DNA from 3 places in the Paenibacillus sp. FSL H8-0079 genome. Region 2 is predicted to be linked to each of the others. Evidence: riboswitches for the same ligand, from Rfam matches in the RefSeq annotation. Region 2 holds a riboswitch; each other region holds the start of a gene.
The links. A riboswitch is a leader RNA that binds a small molecule or an ion and turns the genes downstream of it on or off. The one in region 2 is predicted to bind cyclic di-AMP.
Positions count from the first base shown of each region.

Region 1: another riboswitch for cyclic di-AMP. It lies ahead of MHI06_RS07065 (hypothetical protein); the one in region 2 lies ahead of MHI06_RS00150 (ubiquitin-like domain-containing protein).
Region 3: another riboswitch for cyclic di-AMP. It lies ahead of MHI06_RS10455 (C40 family peptidase); the one in region 2 lies ahead of MHI06_RS00150 (ubiquitin-like domain-containing protein).

Region 1 is NZ_CP150300.1:1,602,926-1,608,424, reverse strand. Features, by position in the region: gene MHI06_RS07075 (Nramp family divalent metal transporter) at 44-1,339, shown strand; gene MHI06_RS07070 (HAD family hydrolase) at 1,471-2,154, opposite strand; gene MHI06_RS07065 (hypothetical protein) at 2,329-2,727, opposite strand; cyclic di-AMP (ydaO/yuaA leader) riboswitch at 2,843-3,018, opposite strand; gene MHI06_RS07060 (glutathione peroxidase) at 3,390-3,869, shown strand; tRNA gene MHI06_RS07055 (tRNA-Leu) at 4,019-4,101, opposite strand; gene MHI06_RS07050 (urease accessory UreF family protein) at 4,528-5,229, shown strand; gene MHI06_RS07045 (hypothetical protein) at 5,495-5,499, shown strand, end outside.
Region 2 is NZ_CP150300.1:31,334-36,832, reverse strand. Features, by position in the region: gene yabG (sporulation peptidase YabG) at 1-775, opposite strand, end outside; gene rsmA (16S rRNA (adenine(1518)-N(6)/adenine(1519)-N(6))-dimethyltransferase RsmA) at 835-1,737, opposite strand; gene rnmV (ribonuclease M5) at 1,742-2,287, opposite strand; gene MHI06_RS00150 (ubiquitin-like domain-containing protein) at 2,443-3,627, opposite strand; cyclic di-AMP (ydaO/yuaA leader) riboswitch at 3,900-4,153, opposite strand; gene MHI06_RS00145 (TatD family hydrolase) at 4,395-5,165, opposite strand; gene MHI06_RS00140 (HD domain-containing protein) at 5,498-5,499, opposite strand, start outside.
Region 3 is NZ_CP150300.1:2,287,963-2,293,461, forward strand. Features, by position in the region: gene MHI06_RS10425 (hypothetical protein) at 1-318, opposite strand, end outside; gene MHI06_RS10430 (xanthine phosphoribosyltransferase) at 523-1,104, shown strand; gene MHI06_RS10435 (hypothetical protein) at 1,202-1,531, shown strand; gene MHI06_RS10440 (hypothetical protein) at 1,651-1,869, shown strand; gene MHI06_RS10445 (carboxymuconolactone decarboxylase family protein) at 2,012-2,341, shown strand; gene MHI06_RS10450 (hypothetical protein) at 2,415-3,113, opposite strand; gene MHI06_RS10455 (C40 family peptidase) at 3,240-3,704, opposite strand; cyclic di-AMP (ydaO/yuaA leader) riboswitch at 3,710-3,841, opposite strand; gene pelA (pectate lyase) at 4,261-5,223, shown strand; tRNA gene MHI06_RS10465 (tRNA-Leu) at 5,402-5,485, shown strand.

The DNA.
Region 1 (5,499 bases), 1.6 Mb from region 2:
TCCGTTCAACGCCCCTTCAAGAGAATCATTATCTACTGCGGGCATGGCGCCTTCACTCGGAGAAGCGCATAACTCCATGAAAGTTCCACAGAATGCTGCATGGTGGAAGAAATTCCTCGCCTTTGTAGGCCCTGGATACCTCGTTGCCGTAGGCTACATGGACCCCGGCAACTGGGCAACAGATATCGCAGGCGGCTCGCAGTTCGGGTATACCTTGTTATCCGTCATCCTACTCTCGAACCTGATGGCCGTTGTACTTCAATCGCTGGCTGGCAAGCTCGGCATCGTCACTGGACGAGATCTGGCTCAAGCCTGTCGCGAACGTTTTAGCATGCCTGTCGTCATGATGTTATGGATTCTGTGTGAGCTTGCCATTGCAGCCACCGATCTGGCTGAGGTTATAGGTTCTGCCATCGCGTTAAAGCTGTTATTTAACATTCCCATGTTATACGGCGTGATCATCACCGCAGTCGATGTACTACTGATTCTTGTACTGCAAAACAAAGGCTTCCGCGCTTTGGAAACACTCGTCATTGTGCTGATGGCAACCATTGCCCTCTGCTTCGGGATTGACCTCTTCCTGGCGAAACCAGATATGGGCGGTGTGCTCCATGGTTTTGTACCGAATGTTGAGATTTTGCAAAACCCGGCCATGCTCTATATCGCTATTGGTATTATTGGAGCAACCGTGATGCCGCATAATCTGTACCTGCATTCTTCCATTGTGCAGACCCGTCAGATTGAACAGACAGCACAGGGCAAAAAAGAAGCCATTCGGTACTCGACCATGGACTCTACAATCGCACTGACACTGGCCCTATTCATTAATGCAGCCATCCTGATTGTATCTGCAGCTGTATTCCACAGTGCTGGTATGACGCAGGTTGCCGAGATCGCTGATGCCTACCATCTGCTGACACCTCTATTGGGTACAACGGTTGCAAGTATTCTGTTCGGTGTGGCGCTGTTAGCATCAGGTCAGAACTCTACCCTTACAGGTACACTCGCTGGGCAGATTGTTATGGAAGGTTTTCTGAACATTCGAATTCCAGCATGGCTGCGCAGACTGGTTACACGTCTGATTGCCATCATTCCGGCGGTAATTGTTACAGCGATTGCAGGCGAACATGGCACAGAAGAATTGCTCATTTTGAGCCAGGTTGTGCTGTCTCTTCAATTACCTTTTGCTGTAATCCCTCTGGTGATGTTCACGAGTGATAAAAAAAGCATGGGTGCATTCGCCAACAAGTTATGGCTCAAAATCATCTCATGGGTCATTGCCGCTGTTATCGTTGTGCTGAATGTATATCTGATCATTCAGACAATCCGGTTGTTCTAATCTGGTTCTAATCGACTAAATAATTAAAAGGCTGATCGACTCCGGTATGCTATACCCAAGTGATCAGCCTTTTATTGTTGCTGTACAGCAACGTGTTTTCATTTAGAGTAGAACCTCTCATACGCAATCATCTAATCCTGGTTTGGTATCAGTAAAGGCAGGAGCTGATCCAATGAATCAACGGTCCAATCCGCACGTTCGTCATCCGATCGTTCCGGCTGGAATCTCCCATAACCCTGCATAATTCGAATCGTGCGCATGCCCAGCTTCCGGGCAGGAATAATGTCATTATCAATCCGATCCCCGACCATGACAGCCTCCTCCGGTTCACAGCCTGCCTGTTTCAAGGCCACAGCGTATAGCTCAGGGTCTGGCTTGGACACCCCTTCTTCAGCCGAACAGGCCAGAACGTCAACATACTTCCGTAATCCGTAACTCTCCAGTCTCTCTTCCGTTCCGGGACTCTGATTGGCAATAATGCCAATACGATAATACCGTGACAACTGCTGAAGAACGGAATCCGCTGAAGGAAAAGGACGTTCAAGATCTTTTTGAAACTTCAGCTTGTCCTGAATCTGTTTCTGGTGCTTCTCGTCTTCAATGAATGTGCGAATAGCCACTCTCATGGGCCATTGCTCATATTTCCGGTAACAGTTCGCGAACAGTTCGCGTACCGCCTCAATTGTCACCGGATACCCCAAAGCACAAGCTTCACGGACGAATTGTCCGATAATATCATCAACCGGCTCCCATTCATCCACCAGCGTATCTCCAACATCAAAAAACAACCACTTTAATCCACCTACATCCGGCACGCCAATTCCTCCTTGTAAGCATAAAAAAGAAGACCCACCATTATGCATGAGTCTCCTCAAATTTCCGTTTATCGATGAATCAATTTCATAATACCTTGAGTGAATTCTGAAATTGATTCTAATACATTCAATTATAACAGGCACCTTACACCTGAGCAATCACAAGCTATGGCATCAACCATTGAGGAGAAAGCCGACTTCCCCATTGAGCGAATATACAATCCGGTCTGCGCCCATCCCCCGATAGATGCCCTTTGGATTACTCTGCTCCGTAATGACACACAGGGATTTAGATGTCCATGAACGGCAGATCTGCAAATAACGACAGGTCAGATTCAGACTGTTCTCGAAAATAAACACATTGCCTACGCTACCCTGCGGCAAAAACCATTTTTGAGCTGCAGCCGTATTCATTCGAATAACATGCTCTACCCCGATTCTGCGGAGTCTCCGCTCTTCTCCTGCACTGTTGGTTAGAACGGCAAACGGCATTTTTTTGTACATCAGCAATTTGATAAATTTGCGTCCTGCTTCATTTGGAGCAGTCACTAAGATCATCTCAGTATCCATCATTCGTTCCTCCCTTGGCGTGAAAAGACAACAAAAAAGAAGCGTGGGGGACCAAGGCCTCCCGAACGCTTCTTAAATAACCCATGGCGAAAACACCATGAACCAGCGTACGGCTTGTTGCCTCTCCCTTTAACGCTTACGAGGTTAGCTGACGGATTCGGGCGCGAGAGTCGCCCTATTTCCGGCTGTCACCGGAAAATTCACCCCATGAATGCCCACTGTCCTGGACAGCGCATTCCGTTGGTTCCCCCGTTTCCCATTCATCAATGAATGGAAACTCAGCGATTAAAACATCGTTCGTATATCTCAAGGTAAGATCGAGCGATATTATCGTTTGTTTCGTTTTTCAAGTACAATTTAGTTTAAATTGAAATTACGTTATGAATCATACACCCCCGCCATGACGGTGTAAAGTCCGCAGAGATCACCGAATCGGCAGATTTTTGCCAATAATCATCCATAATAACGCTTACAATAAGGTTATACTCTATCCATCTCTTCAAGGCTATCTAATTCTCACTCTGACGAAAATCACTTCGCAATTCATTCACGTATTCTGCACAACTTGTCTGTTTTGATTCTTTTAACACTATATTAGTTTTGCAATATTTAATTGCAACCAATATAATAGAAGATATAAGAGTATATCAATGGAGGCGATTTAGATGACAGTCTACGATTACAAAGTGAATACCCTTCGCGGTCAAGAAGTTGAAATGTCCGACTACCGTGACAAAGTGCTCCTGATTGTGAATACGGCAAGCTCATGCGGCCTTACCCCTCAATTCAAAGGTCTGCAAGAACTGCAAGACAAGTTTCAAGATGCTCCATTTGAAGTTCTTGGTTTCCCAAGCAACCAGTTTGCACAGGAAAAAGGTTCTTCCGACGATATTGCCGAGTTCTGTCAGATGAATTATGGCGTGAGCTTCCCCATGTTTGAGAAAATTGATGTGAACGGCTCAAGCGCTCACCCACTTTTCCAACACCTTAGCACAGAAGCTCCTGGCTTGCTCGGCTCTAAAGCAATCAAATGGAATTTCACCAAATTCCTTGTGGATCAGAACGGACAGGTACTGAAACGTTATGCTCCCAAAACAACACCTGACAAGATTGAAGAAGATATCAAGAACTTACTCCAAAAATAATACACAGGCCACCCGTAGCCGGAAGGTAGAGCACCATTGCCCCCGGTAATGGATGGCCTTTTTTTCAACCCAAATGTCATACTGTTCGAAAAAAGACAAAAAAAGAAGCTTTCCAATAACGGAAAGCTTCTTCTTCATCGTTCATATGATGCGGTCGAGAGGACTCGAACCTCCACGGGCATACGCCCACTACCCCCTCAAGATAGCGTGTCTGCCATTCCACCACGACCGCATGTCGTAAATAATCGGCAACAGAATTGATTATACCGGGTTCTGATCTAAAAGTAAAGTGTTTTCTATTACTTCTTTTTCAGATAGGCATTTTCATCAAAAATCGCATATTCTCGTCATCTTTACCCATGAACTGCATATTATTAGATTCGATCCCCTCTTTTCCGGTTAGAGCCGATCTTGTTGATTCATTTATACGTAGCCCTCCCTACATTTCGCAAACAATTAACTTTAAATGTTATATAAAATAACACAAATATTGAATTACAGATTTAATTTGCTGAATTTCAATGACACTATTGACAAAAAGCGGACATTTATGGGATGATAACTATCATATAATTCGGATTTTCAAACATAAAGCAAAAAAAAAGGAATATAAATGTTACTTAAAGTTACATTTAACGAACACAGGAGGCGAATGATCGTGAACCGTGGGAATAAGCTGCTCGATTATGTTAAACTGCTTGATTCCTCTATTCAGGTTGGAGGGTTTACCCATTCCTTCGGCATGGATATCCATATCAAGGAGGGTACCATTCGTAATGCTGAAGATCTCGAATCATTCATGCGTTGTCAGTTGCACCCCAGCATCGTTCGTCTTGAAGGCATGGCTATCAAAGGCATCTATACCGCAGCAGATCACAAGGATACATGGCGGATAGCCCTGATCGACAAGCTCGTCCATGTTCAGCGAACTCCTGGAGATCTCAGAGAACAAGCTGCTACCATGGGTAAACGATTGATCAGACTTGCACGCGCTCTGCACCCCTGGATTGATTTCAGCCAGCTTGAACAGATCTTCGCCAAATATGATTCGGTTGGCTGCCTCTCCACTGTTCACGCCTGGATTAACCACCACCTCGATATCCCTGTCGAGGCGGCAGTTCTTGGTTATCTGCATTCAGCCATGAATGCCTGCATAACCGAAGCCTCCAAAGTCATTCCTCTGGACACCGATACAATCAAAGAACTGACGGTACGCCTGGCCGCAGATCTGGAGAATGAATGGAACACCGTCAGCGCCTCGGCTGCGGATGGACTGGCACAGCCAACCTCGATGTCCATGAAATCGTTTTTCCCCAGTTTCCATATGCTTGGAGCTGGACTTCATGCCTACAGGGCCTAATCCTTGTCCACCTACACCTACTCCCCTTCATTCAGACAAACAAAAAAACACGCGGCAACCTCCTTGCCGACGTGTTTTTTGTCATTTTATTGGTTTTTTTAACGTATTTACGCCATTTTACATCACAAAATACACTTTTTTCCGTCTTTTTTAATTGTTAGATGACGGATTTACGTATATAATAAAATATACAGCTCGCATTTCTATATATTCTACATGAAGAAAGGGCGACTGAATACTACATTCTAACCAGGGGTGAACCCTTTTGAA
Region 2 (5,499 bases):
AGACATCACTCATGTTGACGGTATCCCGAACAGACGTGAAGGAGGCCTTGGCTGCGACATAGACCGGATCAAGTGCATGAATGAGAATTCGGCCCGGAGAACTGGCAAAGTTCGCTCCAGCGCGCAGCAGTGCCTCAAAATGGGACTGACAGGCCCCTGCTACAATGGTGAGTGCATCCAGGTGGCGTTCGTATTGTCTGGCCACCTGAATGGCCGACACAAAATTTTGTGAGTTCTTGTAGCTACCAAGACTATATAAGTCATAAGGCTGTCGTGTCTTAAGTACCCCATCATGACCCGTAATGACCACGATATCCGGACGTACTTTGGGTAATAAACGGTATAAGGTATCTGCCATTGCCGATTCATGGACATATTGTCCCTCTGCGGGAACACGAAGTTGCTCATAGAGATCCATACTTTTTTTCAAATAATTCGGATCTCCATCCAGATGAAGCACCTTACCAGGCATCTCAAAATAAGCCGGTTCCTGCTGTGCAGACCAATCCTGCACCAGACCTTCACGATTCCGCTCAGCCTGTTCCATTCGATTCTGCTGCAGGCGGGACAGGGTCTGATGTGCTTTAATATGCGCCTGTCTGGTCTTGGCGCTTTGCGGTTCGTAGGGAACCTGTATCAAATCGTCCACCGGGGAATCGGCAATCAGCCGGAACTCAGTCCCTTTAATGACCGCAGCATCCAACTGGAGGCCTTCCACCCGAAAAGTCACATCGCCGCCGTATGACTTCCGAACGACCAAGTCTCCGATATTCATCAACGTAATCACCTCTACCCCATCGTATGGGCAGAGACCCGGTTTGGTTCATTCAAATTTTACAGCGCGGCGCGTACCCCTGCTTCCCACATCACGGTGCTGAGTGTAGCATACTCCTGCAGGCTTAACGTCTCTCCGCGTCGGGACGGTTGAATACCTGCCTGCTCCAGCAGAATGTCTGCCTGTTCCCGGTTCTCCTTCGTGAAGAAGCGTGCCTTCAGGTTGTTCGAGATTGTTTTTCTCCGCTGGGCAAAAGAAGCCTGTACCACTTCGAAGTAATGTGCTTCATCCGGAATCTCCACGGGCGGTTGCTCACGCACCTTCAGCTTAATGACAGCCGATTCCACGTTAGGTTGCGGGATGAAGACCGTAGGAGGCACAATACACACAAGCTCCGGCATACTGTAGTACTGAACTGCGATGCTCAGACTACCGTAGTCTTTTGATCCAGGTGCAGCAGCCATGCGTTCAGCCACTTCTTTTTGAATCATGACAACGATGCTGTCTACCGGCAGTTTCTCTTCCAGCAGTTTCATCATGATCGGGGTCGTTACATAGTAAGGCAGGTTAGCCACGACACTAACTTTGTCTACGGATGCAAAATCCGTATTAAACAACTCAGCCAGATCAAGCTTCAGCACATCCCCATGATGAACACGTACATTTGAATAAGGCTGCATCACTTCTCCCAGGATTGGGATTAAGCGCTGATCAATCTCTACGGCTGTGACAGGACCAGCTACCCGAGCCAATCGTTCCGTAAGGGCCCCAATACCTGGCCCGATCTCGAGCGCGCCCTTGGACTCGTCCAAATCGGCTGCATTAACGATTTTGTTTAGTATATTTTGATCGATCAGAAAGTTCTGACCTAGACTTTTCTTGAATGAGAATCCGTGTCTTTGAATAATCTCTTTGGTTCGCTTGGGCGTTGCAATTTCTATCGTCTCTTCTATGTCCTTCATATGCTCACAATCCTTCACGTTCAATTTGCGCTAATGCTGTAGAGAACTCTTCCCGTGTAATCTGAAATACACTGAGACGTTTGTGGAACTGCTTCCCGTTACAATATCCAATACCCAGCAGATTGCCCATCTCCATGCGACGTGCAGCAGCCTGCGGATGCACGATAAGCCCTGCCGCGATCAGGTCCTCCCAATCGATCAGACTCGGAGCACCTTCGTATGAAGTATGTACGCGTTCCAGCGCGTGCCGAATCGCCTCCGGTGAGGCGTTCTCCACCCCAATGTCCCCTTTGCGCGTCGCATCCGCTTCTGGAATGAAGGCATGCTTGCAACCAGGGACCTTATTCGCAATAATTTTACGAATGCGTTCGCCAGCATGATCCGGATCTGTCAGTACGATGACTCCCCGTCTCTCCTGAGCAAGCGCTATTCGCTTCAGAATGCGTTGGTTGATGGCTGATCCACCCGTTTCTATCGTATCGGCTTCTACGGCCCGACGGATGGCTACCGTATCGTCACGGCCTTCCACCACAATGACTTCTTTTATCATGTTCCATTTCTTCCTTTCTAACGCAAAAAGAAGAGGAATATCCTCTTCTCTGCCAAACGGCGGGGGAGACTGAATTCAGACCCCTCCGCCGCATATTCCGCATGAATCATTCATGCAACTATTTTATAGCATTCCCATTTCAAAGTAAAACGATTTTAGTTCGCTTCCGGCTTCACCGGACCGATCACGTAGACCGTCTTGCCTTTCTTGCGTCCAAAATTCAGGGCATGCTTCACACTGTCATAATATACATCAATTTTGTTGCCTTTAATGGCACCGCCTGTATCTTCCGCACGACGGAAGCCCAGACCTTCGATATATACCCACCAGCCAATTGGAATGACTTTGGGATCAACCGCAATGGTGCGCCCTTCCGTTACACGAGTACCGGAAGCTGTTTTAGTACCAATGCCAGGCTCTTCGGAAGAGTAGGCAGTCATGGATACATTCTTAAGTACTTTGGAGTATTTAAAAGAAGTCCCGGATACGGTAATCACTTTGCTGCCCGAGGCAGCAGTTTTCTTCGAGTTCGTTGTTGTTGCCTGTTTCGTTGTTGAAGTCTGAGCCGATACGGTTTGAACCTCAGGCTCTTTTACAACCGGTTTTGCTTTGGTACCGACAGCGATCACTTTATCTACACGATTATTCGCGACGGATTTGCCGACCATTTTTTTGGAGACCAATTCTCCATCCTGAAATACCTTTTCGATATGCTGTACAAGTGTGCCTTCTTTGCCGCTTACAACGACACGGTTATCCCCTTTGTACAAGCTAGGGTCAGCCGTTTTGATCACTTTATAAGCGATCGGTTGTTCTACATCCACTGTACGCTTTGTTACCCGCACTACACGAATTTTCATATCCGCTTTGACTGCAGTTCCAAGCGCCGGATACACTTTATCATTACTTGCAACCTGAATACCTGATTTTTGAATTGCCTCTTGTACCGATGAATCGGTTGTATACAGAGTCTTGGTGTCTCCGTCTGCCGTAATGTTAACTGGAACGGCCCGCTCAATAACAATTCGGTCTCCATCTGTAATCGCCCCGTTCATGGACATGGATACCTTATCGTGAGGGCTGACTGTGATTGACTGCTCCTCCAGCATTTCCTGAAGCATTCCTGTACGAGTCTCTACCACCTGAGCTTTGCCATCAATAACCAGTGAAATTTGTTTCCCGGCCTGACCGTAAACGACTAACAAGATCATGATTGTAAGCGCAATTGAGAAAATCGCGATCAATGCCATTTGACGCATGTTCTCATGCTTCCACCGCAACGCGAAAGACTTACTGGATGATCGTGACTCATGGGTCTCTTCTGGTTGGAATGTGCCCACTTCTCCGTCCTCCTTCATAGCCTCGTCGTCTAAAGTAATGCATGATGTCTTTGACGTGACTATACCAATTTTTCTACAGAACACAGATCGGACCAAATGACCGGTTCTGCACCATGAATCAATCTTCGCAACATGATGTCATCCTCCTGAATACCTACCGTATGATGACAACATTTCTTTTATTCAAAAACAAAAAAAGCCAAAGAAAGAGTGTAAGAGGAACTCTTTCGTGGCTTCCGAATGATTCTGAATATCGGAAATTCATGCACGAGGTTGCCTCTCTTTTTCCGCTTGCGAGGTTAGCTGTCGGGTTCGGGCGAAAGAGAGCCGCCCTATCTTAGGTCACCCGCTCATGGCGGACGCCTTTGAATTCACCCCGAGACCCAAAGAAGAAATCAAATATGGCTTCGCAGATCCTCTCGCTGCTTTTGGGTCAGCGAACGATGCGCATCGGCCAAATACACCGATGTTTAAGCCCTATTGGTTCCCCCGCTCTCCGTTAACGGAGACTCAGCGAGACTGATTCATGAAAGTATTGTTGTTTCATCGGAAAGTGTCCCTTTGTTCATCCCCCGAACATCTGTCCAATTTTCCGCACAACAATTCACTGAAAAGATGATATCCTGTTTTGATGCATGTTGTAAAGCGTTGATCAAGTACGTTTTTCTGAATATTTGGTTAAAATATTGTAATATTCTTGATTTATTTGGATCAAAGAGCAAATTAACTCCGCTTAACTCTCTATTTCACCTGATTTACTCGTTTTTTTAACGAATACCAAATCGTTCCATGGCATTTTTGGTTGTTATTGCAGCAATTTCCTCTACCGAAATGCCTTTAATTTCCGCAGCTGCCTCTGCAACCAGACGTACATGCGCTGTCTCATTTCGTTTTCCACGGTACGGATGAGGTGTCAGATATGGAGCATCTGTTTCAATGAAAAACCGGTCCATAGGAACCTTCTCCAGAACCTCTTTTGGTTGCTTTGCATTTTTGAATGTGATTGGACCTCCGAAGGACAGATGGAAGCCCATATCGAGACAACTTTTCGCCGTTTCCCAGCTACCCGAGAACGAGTGCATCACACCACCAACCTCGCCAGCCTTCTCTTCACGCAAAATTCTTACAATATCCTCGTGCGCATCCCGATTATGGATGACAATTGGCATGTTCACTTCACGCGCCAAAGCAATTTGTTGTCGTAATACGCGATGTTGCACTTCCTTCGGCGAAGTATCCCAGTGATAATCCAATCCAATCTCACCGATCGCAACCACTTTTTCATGCCTGCATAAAGATGCAATCCACTCCAAATCGCCCTCCTGCATTGTGATCGCATCTACGGGATGCCACCCTACAGCTGCATATATAAAGTCATACGTTTCGGCGAGTTTCATTGTGGTTGGAATCGTCTCCCGGTTAAAACCAATGTTGATCATGCGACCAACCCCCGCATCCACGGCACGTTGAATCATTTCCTCGCGGTCCTCGTCGAATTGTGGTGCATCCAGATGTGTATGTGTGTCGAACAGCATCATGTTTGAATCTCCCTTCATGTCGAACTAACGACTATCTTCTTTTTGGTAATTTAATTTATAAAATCCAATAATTTAATGTTTCATAAAGAAAATTTTAAAAACCCTTGGATTTCCGTCATTACACTCTTTTCTTCACAAACTACAATATATAGAAGATATACGGATACTCGGATCTATATATTGCTAACGACGATGACTCTAACTACTTTATTTTACAAAATTATGTCGATCTACATATACTCCCCATTAAAGCAGATTACTGTATCATGAAAAATAGCTCTTTTAGAAAGTCTTTTGAACTCGAAATTTTTCACCAAGTTGTACACTCATCATT
Region 3 (5,499 bases), 2.3 Mb from region 2:
ACCTGCTCCGGCGAGCATAACACTGTTCACGCCAATAAGAATGAGAAGGGTCACCCAGGTGATCCATTTGCCTGCCTTGTGGCCGAATAAATGTTTGTTCAGATCCTCATAAGAGCGGGAACCGGTATCGTGAGCAATCAGCATCATTTTGGTACCTAACCAGACAAAGAGCATGGTGGATAAGCCTATGGTGATGGTGGCCCATTTGCCATACTGGGTAAAAAACTGCAATATTTCCTGCCCTGTGGCGAAGCCGGCTCCGACAACCGTTCCGATGTATGTAAATGCGATCTGCAGCACCCGAAATGCCTGTTTCATGTGTTTCCCCTCTCAGGCCCCTGTATAGTTTGGACATGCGGGTACCATGGTACAAGGTATGCTTGACCCACGAAAGACATGACAATCGATAGCAAGCTCTGGCCGGAATTACATCTTAAGGACAGCCCTCGGGCAATTTCGCTTGAACTTATAGATAGATATATGATACTTTTACCTCATAGGATAGGCTTGGGAGGTCAAATCATGGAAGTATTAAAACAACGAATTTTACAAGAAGGTGTTGTCATCTCGGATCAGGTATTGAAGCTGGATGGTCTGTTGAACCACCAGATTGATCCTGCATTGACGATGGAGATGGGACGGGAGTTTGCTGCACGGTTTCGTGAAAGTGGAGTAACTCGGGTAATTACGGTAGAATCCTCAGGGATTCCCGTTGCTTTTGCCGCAGCTCATGAACTTGGGGTGCCGCTTGTATTCGCCCGTCGCAAAAAAACGCTTCTGGCTGATCCTGATGCCTACTGTGAACGTGTACCGTCCTTTACCAAAGGAATCGTAACAGACATTATGGTATCCCGCGAGTTCATTCATGAGAATGACCGTATTCTGTTCATTGATGATATCATCGCCAATGGAGATGCCGCTCGTGGAGTCATTAAGATTATTGAGCGTTCCGGGGCGGAACTCGTCGGATTCGGCGTTGTGGTCGAGAAAAGTTTTCAGGCAGGGGCACGCACGATTCGTGAACAGGGTATTCCGGTGGAAGCCTTGGTACGTATTCGTTCCCTGAACGATGGAACAGTACAATTTGACGATAACGAAATGTGACATTTTAAAGGAATAGGGCCTATTTTTTGAACTATGCCTTTGCATGACCGCGGATTTCATTTATAATGGGGTTATGTTAGGGAGAGGAGGCAACACCATGGGGAACCAACCGGCAACAGAACAATTTTTCATTGATAAGCTGGCGGAATCGAAAGTTCATTTTGAACGTGCCCTGGATTGTAAACATACGGAATTCGATGACCTTTATCCCTATATGATTGAACATCCTCAATTTTTCTGGTACAAACGCTATGTTGCCTGGTCAGAATTACTGACGATTGTAGGCTTGTGCGAAGAGTTGTCCTTCTCTTGGAAAGAACAATTTACACCGCATCAAGTGGAGTACCTTGAAGAACGTGTGATGTCCGCCAAAGTGCTTGATTTTTGGTTCGAGAAGAACGACAGCAAAGAGCACGCGCAGCGGTAACTCTCAGTCGGGACATAATTTCGAATGACATGACAGTCCAATACAGTCACGTGAGACCTAAATGACATTTCATTTAGGTCTCTTTTTGTAAATAAATTTGGAATATAGGAGCCATGAACATGATTAGTGATACAGAATTGGACGCCCTGCGTCTGTCAGGTGAGAAAGTAAGAGTAGTACGGGACGAGCTGGAATCGAACGATGTGACCGGGATTGTGGTTGCCTGGGATGGCGAGCAGGTACTTATCCGGCGGCAGAATCGACGTGTCGTCAAGCTGGATCGCAGTTACCGATATCAGTTGTTCAGCGAGCCGCGCCAGAGTGCACTTAGTGAGTAACCACTTATAGTCACGGCAGAACCATGAACGTTTAATTGTTTGGAATTACCATGATTTCTTGGCATAATTGGCTCACTCGGGAGAGAAGATAGGTACAGTGAGGATAATCTGTAACTATAGCCGAGAGGGTGTGCTACAAGCCATGACATTGATGAATGATAAAGTTCATGCCTACAAGGATCAGATTGGAGCATTAAGCGATGTGCTGCCAGGAGTGGTAAATTCGTATCATGAGTTTACTGGAGAATGTTTTCAGCCTGGCGTGATTGATGCGAAGACAAAACAGCTGATTGCACTCGGCATTGGATTGTTCGCCAACAATGAGGTATGTACCTTCTACCATGTAGAAGAAGCCCGTGCTAAGGGCGCTACAGATCAGGAAATCATGGAGACCGTTGCCGTCGCTGGAGCTGTTGGAGGCGGACATGCCCTGTCTCAGGGCGCGTTGCGAGTGCAGAAGGCGTTGCAGTAAGTCTTAAGGAAATAATGTGAAAAATAAAACATGGTCATACCCTGTTAGTTACAGGAGTATGACCATGTTTTATTTAAAGTTCATCTTTACTTGTTTTACTGTTAAGTGTTTTATTGTATTTGTCCACGTCCGCAAATATTTCCATTACAGAATAGCGTGCCTTATAATTTATTAATGATGATTTAGTCCGATATTCAATGGTGGATCGGTCACTGGTCCAAATATAAATAAAAGCGTTATTATAGCTTTCGAGCTCTGGTTTACCATATTTGTTCGTAAGCTCTTCCAAAATTTCATCAGACTCCGGATTAGTTAAAGTGCCAAAATCGTAACTTGCTTCAATCAGTAAGTAATCGTCCAAAGGATATTCATATGCTTGTTTCATCATGTCCTCTAATTGCTCATCCAATGTCTTTCGTATCTCGTCTTTTCTTGCATCTGTCGTATTTACGTTATCAAGTTCCTCGCGCAATTTGTTGTTATCTTCTATTTTTTCTGATATTCCTTCATTATCCAATAAATTAGTAAAGGTGTATTCTGCGTCTACTGTCTTACCCAGAACCACCACATCGGAATAATTAATACTTTTTTCATGATCATTATGTACTTTTTCTTCATAGTTTGTGTTTCCGTTTTTTTCTTCAGATGAAATGACCTTGTTTATTTTACTCCCCCAAGAAACTTCTCTGAAATCTTTAACTGTTTCACTACTACATCCTAAACTTGCTAGTACTAGCATAAAGAAGGTTAAAATTAACATGATCTTTTTCAATTGTTCTCCTCATCTCCGTTTTATTTCCCTAAAATATTTTACATTGTTTAAGAAAGCAGTTGAAGACAAAAAATGGTTAAACAAAAAAGGCATCAGGTTATAAACCGATGCCTTTTAGTGTATGAATTACATTTTACCCAACATTTTATCGTACATAAATTGTCCAGTTACCCGACGTGCTGTCACGTAGCGATCATTGAAGTATGGATTCGATAACTTAGTAATGCTTACGCCTTTACTACTGGAGGCATGTGCGAATTGTCCGCCGCCAATATATACACCTGTATGTGAAATGCCTTTGCCCATCGTATTGAAGAACACCAGATCACCTGTGCGAATGTTACTTTTGGATACCGGAGTACCTGCTTTGGCTTGCTGCTGCGAAGTACGTGGCAATTCAATGCTGTATTTGTTGAAAAGATATCTCATAAACCCGGAACAGTCGAAGCCGGCTACAGTCGTGCCACCCCACTTGTAAGGTATACCTGTCATGTTGTTCACTACGGAGTTGATACTGCTTGCCTCTGTGCTTGTAGCCCCGGATGTAAATAGTACAGCTGCTCCAAAAATGGAGATAATCAGTTTTTTCAAAATCAATGTTCTCCCTTCGATGCCTACGGAGTTAGCTAAGGGTTCGGTAGAAGGTTCCCTATATTTCCTATGTATAAGAATAATTCACCCAAAATGGTTCCCCCGTTTTCAAACATGAAACTCGGCAATGAATAATTAAGTTTTTGTAACTATTTGAAACTATATTGCATAAATGCGTAATTGTCAAACCCATTTAAACCCCTTCGTAATACCTCAATGTTAGCGGAATTACGGTTTTTATATGAAAGCAGGGATCAAGTTTGGGTATCATTCATGACAAAAACGTCATTATTGATTCGCTTAAGACGATTTTGGACAAATAAATAGGTTTGTCATGAGTTAAAAGAACTATTCCGTAATGTTCAATTTAAGAGATTATATTCATTAAGTTGCATATATTGACAAAAATCGATTTTTTGCATATTATCTTCTTATCCGATCCACATATTGGGTGAAAATTGATTTTATTGTGTTATAAATTCAAATAAAGGAGGTTAAGGGACTAGTATCATAAGTAAGGTAGAAGTGGGAGATTTATAAAAACAAACATAGGAGAGTGTTATCTTTGAAAGCAAAAAAAATAGTTACTTTTATTCTGGCATGCACGATGGTCTTCTCAGCAGTTGGAATGGTGGTTCTTCCTGTAACAACGGTGTCAGCTGCTGATGCAACAGGTACGACAGCAAGTATTTCTGATATTCTGAAGAACCAGCGGCCAGATGGAGGTTGGAGAAAAGACTATAAACAAACAAGTGGAGAATGGGCGAAGTCCACCATTGACAACAAGGCTACATACTCAGAAATTAGAAGATTGGCGAAGGAATTCAAAAAGACCAATGATCCGCGTTATTCCACAGCTGCAATCAAAGGAATTAACTTTTTGATCAACATGCAGTATTCAAACGGCGGATGGCCACAAGTCTACCAAAGCTCGGGATATCACAAACACATCACTTACAATGATGATGCGATGATTAATGTAATGATCATGCTGGATGAAGTAGCAACACGCAAAGGTGACTTCTCGTTTATCGACAGCACACTTGCTAACCGTAGTAAAAATTCAGTTGCCAAAGGTGTGGATGCGATTCTGAATACACAGGTCGTTGCAGGCGGTAAGCTGACAGTATGGGGACAACAACATGATTCCAGTTCCCTTAAACCGGCAAGCGCAAGAATCTATGAAGTACCCTCGTTGACGGCTGGAGAGAGTGTAACGATTGTTAAATTCCTCAAAACCAGACCTGCTAACGCTAAAATTACAGCATCCATTAAAGCAGCTGAGGCTTGGTTTAACAAAGTGAAAATTACAGGCTACAAGTATGAAAGAGCAAACGGAGACAGCAAAATTATCGCTGATTCCAAAGCTGCACCGATCTGGGCTCGCTTCTATGAAGTGGGAACGGATAAACCGATCTTTATTGGTCGTGACGGGGTAGTTAGATACAAATTAAGTGATATTGATAAAGAAAGAAGAGGCGGTTATGCATGGTATGGCAACTGGCCTTCCAAGCTGTAATTCGTAATAAGCCTCAGGTTTCATAGAGTTAATCCCTAGTAACGATAAGTAAAGCCCGAACCAGACAAGGACGTCTGGTTCGGGCTTTATTGTTATTACTTTCAGTGTTGACACGATAGATTGCACATGATATATTATTTCTTGTCGCCGAGATACATATCACGGAGATACATATTATGCGGTCGTGGCGGAATTGGCAGACGCGCACGGTTCAGGTCCGTGTGGGCTAACCCCCGTGGAGGTTCGAGTCCTCTCGACCGCATCGAAAAAAAGGTT